DNA from 2 places in the Streptomyces sp. NPDC091376 genome. Region 1 is predicted to be linked to the other one. Evidence: riboswitches for the same ligand, from Rfam matches in the RefSeq annotation. Region 1 holds a riboswitch; the other holds the start of a gene.
What was found. A riboswitch is a leader RNA that binds a small molecule or an ion and turns the genes downstream of it on or off. The one in region 1 is predicted to bind cobalamin.
Positions count from the first base shown of each region.

Region 2: another riboswitch for cobalamin. It lies ahead of ACIQMR_RS01365 (prenyltransferase/squalene oxidase repeat-containing protein); the one in region 1 lies ahead of nrdI (class Ib ribonucleoside-diphosphate reductase assembly flavoprotein NrdI).

Region 1 is NZ_JBIVUF010000008.1:95,855-100,057, reverse strand. Features, by position in the region: gene ACIQMR_RS18985 (hypothetical protein) at 330-611, opposite strand; partial or broken gene ACIQMR_RS18980 (5-methyltetrahydropteroyltriglutamate--homocysteine S-methyltransferase) at 754-1,611, shown strand; gene ACIQMR_RS18975 (hypothetical protein) at 1,695-2,054, shown strand; cobalamin riboswitch at 2,119-2,340, shown strand; gene nrdI (class Ib ribonucleoside-diphosphate reductase assembly flavoprotein NrdI) at 2,512-2,952, shown strand; gene nrdE (class 1b ribonucleoside-diphosphate reductase subunit alpha) at 2,949-4,203, shown strand, end outside.
Region 2 is NZ_JBIVUF010000001.1:308,753-312,955, reverse strand. Features, by position in the region: gene ACIQMR_RS01380 (RNA polymerase sigma-70 factor) at 1-138, shown strand, start outside; gene ACIQMR_RS01375 (1,4-alpha-glucan branching protein) at 280-954, shown strand; gene ACIQMR_RS01370 (MBL fold metallo-hydrolase) at 1,238-2,290, shown strand; cobalamin riboswitch at 2,349-2,483, shown strand; gene ACIQMR_RS01365 (prenyltransferase/squalene oxidase repeat-containing protein) at 2,594-3,856, shown strand; gene ACIQMR_RS01360 (SCO2322 family protein) at 3,856-4,203, shown strand, end outside.

The DNA of each region.
Region 1 (4,203 bases):
CTGCGCTGAGCCCAAAAAGCACTCGGCCGTCCGAGACAGGCGGCCAAGCGAGTCTCGTACGGCCGAGGCAGTCGCCATCTTAAAGCCACCGCGCTGCCGCATATCCGCACGCACGGCCCTCACCGCATTCCAACGACGAGGTGGACGGCGTGATCAACAGAATCCCGATCTCAGCAGATTCGCGTGTCGTAGGAGGCCCGGCGTACGGACGCATCCGACTGCGCGGAACTCGACGAGCGATCGTCACTGTCCCCTGCGGCATCGACACCGGCTCCATAGAAGCTACGGACAATGGGCGGCAACACCCAGGACGATCTTGATCGGCTCGGTCACCCCAGGAAGCTGAGCCGCACCTGACGCTCCGGGTTGTCCTTGTTGGTGTCCGCCGACCTCCGTAAGGACAACCCCGATGTTACTCCCGGAGCACATGCGTTCAGCTCCAGAGAAGGCCCGGCGCTGGAGGATCGCCCTCGTACCAGGCCCACGTCGAACGGACGACCCAGGAGTGGGTCGAAGTCACCAGCCCTGACCGCGATCCACACCAGGAGCACGAGCGCGCCGACGATCACGAACGGCGCAGCCCAGTTCTCGGAGCAGCGCAGGGTCTCCATACCGAGGTGGGGACCTCGGAGCCGTACGCGTGACGGGTGGGCCTCACGATGGTTCCGCACATCGTCGAGCGCGAACCGGTCCACGCCGAGGGCCCTGCGCCTGCCTGGGGCCTGTCCGGCGGCGGGCCGGTGAAGATCCTAGGAGGTCATCTCCTTCCAGGAGAAGACCGGCATCGACGTCCTGGTGCACGGCGAACCCGAACGCAACGACATGGTCCAGTACTTCGCCGAACAGCTCACCGGCTACCTCGCCACCCAACACGGCTGGGTCCAGTCCTACGGCACCCGTTACGTCCGCCCGCCGATCCTCGCCGGCGACATCTCGCGTCCCGAGCCGATGACGGTGCGCTGGACGGCGTACGCGCAGTCCCTCACGGCCCTTCCGGTCAAGGGCATGCTCACCGGGCCGGTCACCATGCTCGCCTGGTCCTTCGTCCGCGACGACCAGCCCCTGGGCGACACCGCACGGCAGGTCGCCCTCGCCCTGCGCGACGAGGTCGGCGACCTGGAGGCCGCCGGCACCTCCGTCATCCAGGTCGACGAACCCGCCCTGCGCGAGACACTGCCCCTGCGGACCGCCGGCCGCGCCGCCTATCTCGACTGGGCGACCGAGGCGTTCCGGCTCACCACCGGCGGGGTACGTCCGGACACCCAGATCCACACCCACATGTGCTACGCCGAGTTCGGCGACATCGCCCAGGCCATCGACGACCTCGACGCCGACGTCATCAGCCTGGAGGCCGCCCGCTCCCACATGCAGGTCGCCCGCGAACTGGCCGCCCACGGCTACCCGCGCGAAGCCGGCCCCGGCGTGTACGACATCCACTCCCCGCGTGCCCCGAGCACCGACGAGGCCGCGGACCTGCTGCGCACCGGACTGAAGGCCATCCCCGCCGAACGGCTGTGGGTCAACCCCGACTGCGGCCTGAAGACCCGCGCCTCCCTGGAGAACCTGGTCGCCGCCGCCCGCACCGTCCGGAGTGAGCTACCCACCTCCTGACCGAGGAACCCAGTGGCCCGGGACGCCACAAGCGTCCCGGCCCGTCCCACAGCACCGCCAAAACCAAGGCAAGAAGGGGGCCAATGGTGCGCGGCAAACCGCGAGAGGTCGTCGTGGACGGCAGGCCCGTGATCGCCATGTCCGAGAAGCAGTTCGAGAGCCTGCTGGCCATGCGCAGACAACTCGGCAGCCAGACCGCCAAGATGCGGACGCTACGTGACACGCTGGCCGACCTCGGCGAGTTCCTGGACTCCGTGGCCGAGACGCTCGACGCCGACGCGTCACCCGAGCCGCAGGAGATCACGTCGCCCCCTTCCGACCCCTCGCGTCCCCGGCCGGAACTGGTCACGGAGATACGCCGACGAGCACAACAGGCACGCGCCATCACCGGGGCAGGACGCACTCCCAGGGGCCGGCACTCGTCCGACCGCAGCCCGACTTAGGTATACCTAACTTTTACGTGCGACACAACATCTGGGATGCATGCACCCGCCGTGTTCTAGATGTAGTGTTGGCGGTGCTGGTGGTTCGCCGGGCAGCTGTGTTCGGCGTCGCAAGAGGGAACCCGGTGCAAGACCGGGACTGCCCCGCAGCGGTGAGCGGGAACGACCGCCGTCATACGCACTGGGCCCGGTGTACCGGGCCTGGGAAGCGACGGCCAGTAGGGGTCTCGTACGACACGAGACACGCCCGCGAGTCCGAAGACCTGCCACCGGTGCGTACGCCGGACAGCGGTGTGCGCGCTCCGAGGCCCCGAGGGAGGGCCAGGTGGCAGACGCACGGTCGTGGGTGAGGCGTATCGGTTCTCCGCCGCCCCGTACCTCGCCGCACCTGCCGCGCCGCTCCTCCCCTCCCGGTCCTTGGGCGAAGACGGGAACGAGCGAGAGGAGACGGCGACCGATGAGCGGTCTCGTGTATTTCTCCAGCGTCTCGGAGAACACCAGGCGCTTCGTGGAGAAGCTGGACCTGCCTGCCACGCGCATCCCCCTGCACCCACGCCGTGAGGGCATGCCGCCGGTGACCGAGCCGTATGTGCTGATCACGCCGACGTACGGCGGCGGCGCCCGCGCCGGCGCGGTCCCCAAACAGGTGATCCGCTTTCTGAACATCGAGGCCAACCGGATGCTGCTGCGGGGGGTCATCGCCTCCGGCAACACCAACTTCGGCGCCGACTACTGCCTGGCCGGCCGGGTGATCTCGGCGAAGTGCCAGGTCCCGGAGCTGTACCGATTCGAACTGCTGGGCACGGACCGCGATGTCCGCGCCGTGAGGGAAGGGCTGCAGGAATTTTGGACACGACACTCGTCGACCAGGCGGACGACGGAGCGACAGGCAGCATGAACACCGTCACCACGGCGATCACGGTCCCCGCGGCCCCGCGCGAATCGGTCGGCACGCGCAAGGACTACCACGCGCTCAACGCCATGCTGAACATGTACGACTGCGACGGCCGCATCCAGTTCGACAAGGACCGAGAGGCCGTGCGGCAGTACTTCCTCCAGCACGTGAACCCCAACACGATGGAGTTCGGATCGCTGAAGGAGAAGATCGACTACCTCGTCGGACACGACTATTACGAGGATGCGCCGATCCGGCGCTACCGGTGGGAGTTCCTGGAGGACCTGTACCGGCAGGCGTACGCGCACGAGCACCGCTTCCGCACGTTCCTCGGCGCGTTCAAGTACTACACCTCGTACACGCTCAAGACCTTCGACGGCTCCCGCTACCTGGAGCGCTACGAGGACCGGGTCGTCGCCACCGCCCTGTTCCTGGGTGCCGGCGACGAGACCCTCGCCTCCCGCCTGGTCGACGAGATGATGACCGGCCGCTTCCAGCCCGCCACCCCCACCTTCCTCAACGCGGGCAAGGCGCAGCGCGGCGAGCTGGTCTCCTGCTTCCTGCTGCGCGTCGAAGACAACCTGGAGTCCATCGGACGCGGTATCAACTCCGCGCTCCAGCTGTCCAAGCGGGGCGGCGGCGTGGCACTGCTGCTGACCAACCTGCGGGAACAGGGCGCCCCGATCAAGAAGATCGAGAACCAGTCGTCCGGCGTCGTCCCGGTCATGAAGCTCCTGGAGGACTCCTTCTCCTACGCCAACCAGCTCGGCGCCCGCCAGGGCGCAGGCGCGGTGTATCTGCACGCGCACCACCCGGACATCATGCGGTTCCTGGACACCAAGCGGGAGAACGCGGACGAGAAGATCCGCATCAAGACCCTCTCTCTCGGCGTCGTCGTCCCCGACATCACGTTCGAACTGGCCAAGCGCAACGAGGACATGCACCTGTTCTCGCCTTACGACGTCGAGCGCGAGTACGGCAAGCCGCTCGCCGACCTGTCGGTCAGCGAGCACTACGAGGAGATGGTCGCCAACCCGCGCATCCGCAAGACGACGCTCAGCGCCCGCGAGTTCTTCAAGACGATCGCGGAGCTGCAGTTCGAGTCCGGCTACCCCTACTTGCTGTTCGAAGACACGGTGAACCGGTCCAACCCGATCCCGGGCTGGATCAACATGTCCAACCTGTGCTCGGAGATCCTCCAGGTCAACACCCCCAGCACGTACGACGCCTCGCTCGGCTACGAGACGGTCGGCC
Region 2 (4,203 bases), on a different contig from region 1:
GTCCTGCGCCTGGACGGCGTGATCGACGGTGTGCTGGCCTTCCGCGTGGAGAACGCCCGCGTCACCGGCCTCTATTACGTCCGCAATCCCGAGAAGCTCACCCGCGTCGAGTCCGAAACCCCCCTCACGTCCCGCTGACCGTCCCCGACCGTCGCCCGACCGTCCCCCGCGACACGGTCGACCGCGGCGTTCATGCCGGATGGAGAACCGCTCCCCCGGAGCCGCGCGGATGGCAAGGTGTGAGGGCTCGTATCCGCGTGATGGAGGAGAACCTTCGGCATGGCCGTCATCCACCGCACCACCCTCAAGCCGACCAAGCTGGAACTGCTCACTTCCTGGCTCCCGTCCCGCCCGTGGTACTGCGGCGGGGCGGGCGAACCGGAGTTGGCCAAGGCCGGCGGCTTCCGGCTGGATGACCCGCAGGGCGAGGTCGGGATCGAGTTCATGGTGGTCACCGATGCCTCAACTCCCCACCCGACCGCCTACCTGGTCCCGCTCACCTATCGCGGTGCCCCGCTCGCCGGCGCGGAGCACGCTCTCATCGGCACCATGGAACACGGGGTGCTGGGACGGCGCTGGGCCTACGACGGCTGCCACGACCCCGTGCTGGTCGCCCAGTTGACGGCCCTGATCGACGGCCGGGTACAGGCCCAGGACCAGAACGTCAGTGACGTCCCGGACCGGGAGGTCACCCGCTCCTACACCGGTGAAGGCGCCCTCTCCACGGACGTGGCCGGCACAGCCGCCGACGACCGGGAGAGCACCGAGCTGCCCGCACCGCACGGCATGACCCTCCGCCTGCACCGAGTCCTGCGACCTGCCCCGGACGACCCGACCCTCCCTCCGCACGGGGCGACCGGCCACATCGCGGGCGCCTGGCACCTGCCGGACGGCACCCGCGAAACGGGGCTCTTCGCGGTCCTGCACACCGGCCGCCGGGCCGAGGCGCACTGACCCGGGGGCCAGGGCGGCGCCGGGCCGGCCCGCGGTACGGAGTGCTCAGACACGCATGAGTACCTGCGCGCCGGCCGGTCGTGGCGCGAGCCGCGACAACTGCGGAGCGGACCGTCTACTGGGCGGCGGGGCACAGCGGCGCGGTCGCGGTGTCCGGCACGGCTTGCGGGGCGCGCGCGGGGGCAGCCGGGGATTCCGGCGAACGACTCCGACCCGTTCTGACGGGGCATCAGTTCTCGTTATAGTGGGCAACGGCCGTGCCGCTCAGGGGAGACGAGGACGTATGCCACAGGTGACGGAGCACGGCGGAGGCGTCTGGTCCCTTCAGGTCCCCATCCCGGACAACCCGCTCGGACACACCCTGGTCCATGTCCTCGACACCGATCGCGGCCCGGTCCTCGTCGACACCGGCTGGGACGATCCGGCGTCCTGGACCGCGCTCACGGAGGGTCTCGGCGCGCTGGGGATCGCGACGGCCGACGTCCACGGGGTGGTCGTCACCCACCACCACCCCGATCACCACGGGCTGTCCGGTCAGGTGCGCGAGGCGTCCGGTGCCTGGATCGCGATGCACGCGGCCGACATCGACGTCGTACGCCGCACCCGGGACGCACGGCCCGGGGCCTGGCTCGACTACCTGGCCGGGAAGCTCGCCGCCGTCGGGGCGCCCGAGGAGCACCTCGCCCCGCTGCGCGCCGCCCGCGACGAAGGGCGGATGCGGACCCTGCCCGGGCTGCGGGCGGCACTGCCCGACCGGGAGATCGTCCCCGGTGAGCTGCTGGACCTCGCCGGGCGGCGGCTGCGCGCGATATGGACGCCCGGTCACACTCCCGGGCATGTGTGTCTGCACCTGGAGGAGGACCACCCGGCGAACCTCCCGGGTCACGGCCGGCTCTTCTCCGGCGACCATCTGCTGCCCGGCATCAGTCCGCACATCGGCCTCTACGAGGACCCCGACGACTCCACGGTCACCGACCCCCTCGGCGACTACCTCGACTCCCTGGAACGCGTCGGGCGCCTGGGCGTCGCCGAGGTGCTCCCCGCCCATCAGCACGCCTTCACCGACGCCTCCGGCCGGGTCCGGGAACTGCTCGCCCACCACGAGGAGCGGCTCACCGGACTGCTGTCGCTCCTTGCCACCCCCCTCACCCCGTGGCAGCTGGCCGTGCGCATGGAGTGGAACCGTCCCTGGGACCGGATCCCGTACGGCTCACGCAACATCGCGGTCTCGGAGGCGGAGGCCCATCTGCGCCGGCTGGTGAAACTGGGGCGGGCGGAAGCGGTGGCGGGCAGCGAGCCGGTGACGTACGTCGCGACCGCGACCGCGACCGGCTGACCCTGCGGACTCCACCGGCTCACGGGCAGCCCCAGGGGCAGCCCCGGGGGTCCCGGATACGCACCGGTAGAGTGTGCGAGTCGTCATCACACCCGTACGAGGGAAAGCCGGTGCAAATCCGGCACTGACCCGCAACCGTGAGCCGCCCTGCCAGGCGGCGAGTCGGAACGCCTCGTACCGGCCGTGACCGGCTCGTGCCATCGGGACCGGCCCGTTGGCAGGCACCGTCGAGGAATACGGGGCCGGAGCCTGGTACCTATGCGTGCCTGTGCCCGGCTCCCCGCAGGAGAGGCCCAGCCCCCTATGTCCGTTCGCCGCAGCGCAGCAGCGCTCGCCGCCGCCTCCGCCGTGCTCTGCGTGGCCGGTGCCCCGGCCGCGACGGCCGCCCCCGCTCCGTCCCCCTCCCCCTCGGCCGCGCTCCCCACCGGGCTGTACGGCACGCAGGACCCGACGTACGACGGTGTGTGGCGGCAGTCGCTGGCGCTGCTCGCGCAGGACGTCGTCAAGACCGTGCCCGCCGACCAGGCCGTCGACTGGCTGACCGGGCAGCAGTGCGCGAACGGCGGCTTCGCCTCGTACCGTGCCGACGTCGCCAAGCCGTGCGACGCCAAGACGATGCTGGACACCAACGCCACCGCGGTCGCGGTGCAGGCCCTGCGCGCCCTCGGCGGACACCGGGACGCCGTGAACAAGGGCATCGGCTGGCTGAAGTCCGTGCAGAACGAGGACGGCGGCTGGAGCTACAACCCGGGCATGCCCTCCGACGCCAACTCCACCTCGATCGTGATCAGCGCCTTCGCCTCGGCGAAGGCGAGGCCGGGCGAGCTGAGGTCGAAGAGCGGGAAGACGCCGTTCGACGCGCTGGTCTCGTTCGCCATCCCGTGCGCGGACACGGCGGGCGGCGGCGCGTTCGCCTACCAGCCGGACAAGGCGGGCAAGCTCCTCGCGAACGGCGACGCCACCGCGGCGGGCGTACTGGCCGGACTGGGCCGGGGCATGATCCTGGCCGGACCGAAGCCGGGCGGCGAGCCTCGGTGCGCCACGCCCGCCAAGGCGACCCCCGAGCAGTCCGCGCGCAACGGCGCCGCGTACCTCGCGAAGGCGCTGGCGAAGACCGGTCACCTGGACTCGCCTCCGCTGCCCGGCGCCACCGACCCGGCCCCGAAGCCGGACTTCGGCAACACGGCGGACGCGGTGCTCGCGCTGTCGGCCGCAGGACACTCCGACAAGGCGTCCGACGCCATACGGTGGCTGGAGCAGAACTCCGCCGCCTGGGCGAAGGGGGCGGGCCCGGCCGCGTACGCGCAGCTGATCCTCGCCGTGCACGCCTTCGGCGCCGACCCGCGTGACTTCGGCGGCGCGGACCTGGTCCAGCAGCTGAACGCGACCGGCCCCGCGCCGGTCTCCACGACCGCGCCGGCGGCTCCGCAGGCGAAGGCCGACGACTCCGAGTCGGGCACGAGCGGCGACAGCGCCGGCATCTGGTGGTTCATCGGCGCCGGTGTCGCGGCGGGCGCCGGGATCGGCATCCTGATCAGCGGCCGGCGCAAGAGCAAGCAGCAGTGATGCGCGGGCGACCGGCCGCGCTCGTCCTCGCGCTCTGCGCCGCACTCGTCGCCGTCGTCACGGTGCTGGGTGCGGCGGGGGCGGCGCAGGCGGCGGGCTACCGGTACTGGTCGTTCTGGCAGTCCGACGGCGGGTCCTGGGCGTACGCCACCCAGGGCCCGGCGACGGCCAGGCCGGCCGACGGCACGGTGGACGGTTTCCGCTTCTCCGTCAGCGCGGACTCGCAGGACTCGGCGAAGCCCCGCACCGCCCCGGGCTTCGCCGCGCTGTGCGCGGACACACCCGCGAAGCCCGGCACCAAGCGGGTCGGCGTCGTCATCGACTTCGGCAGCGCCACGGACGCGCCG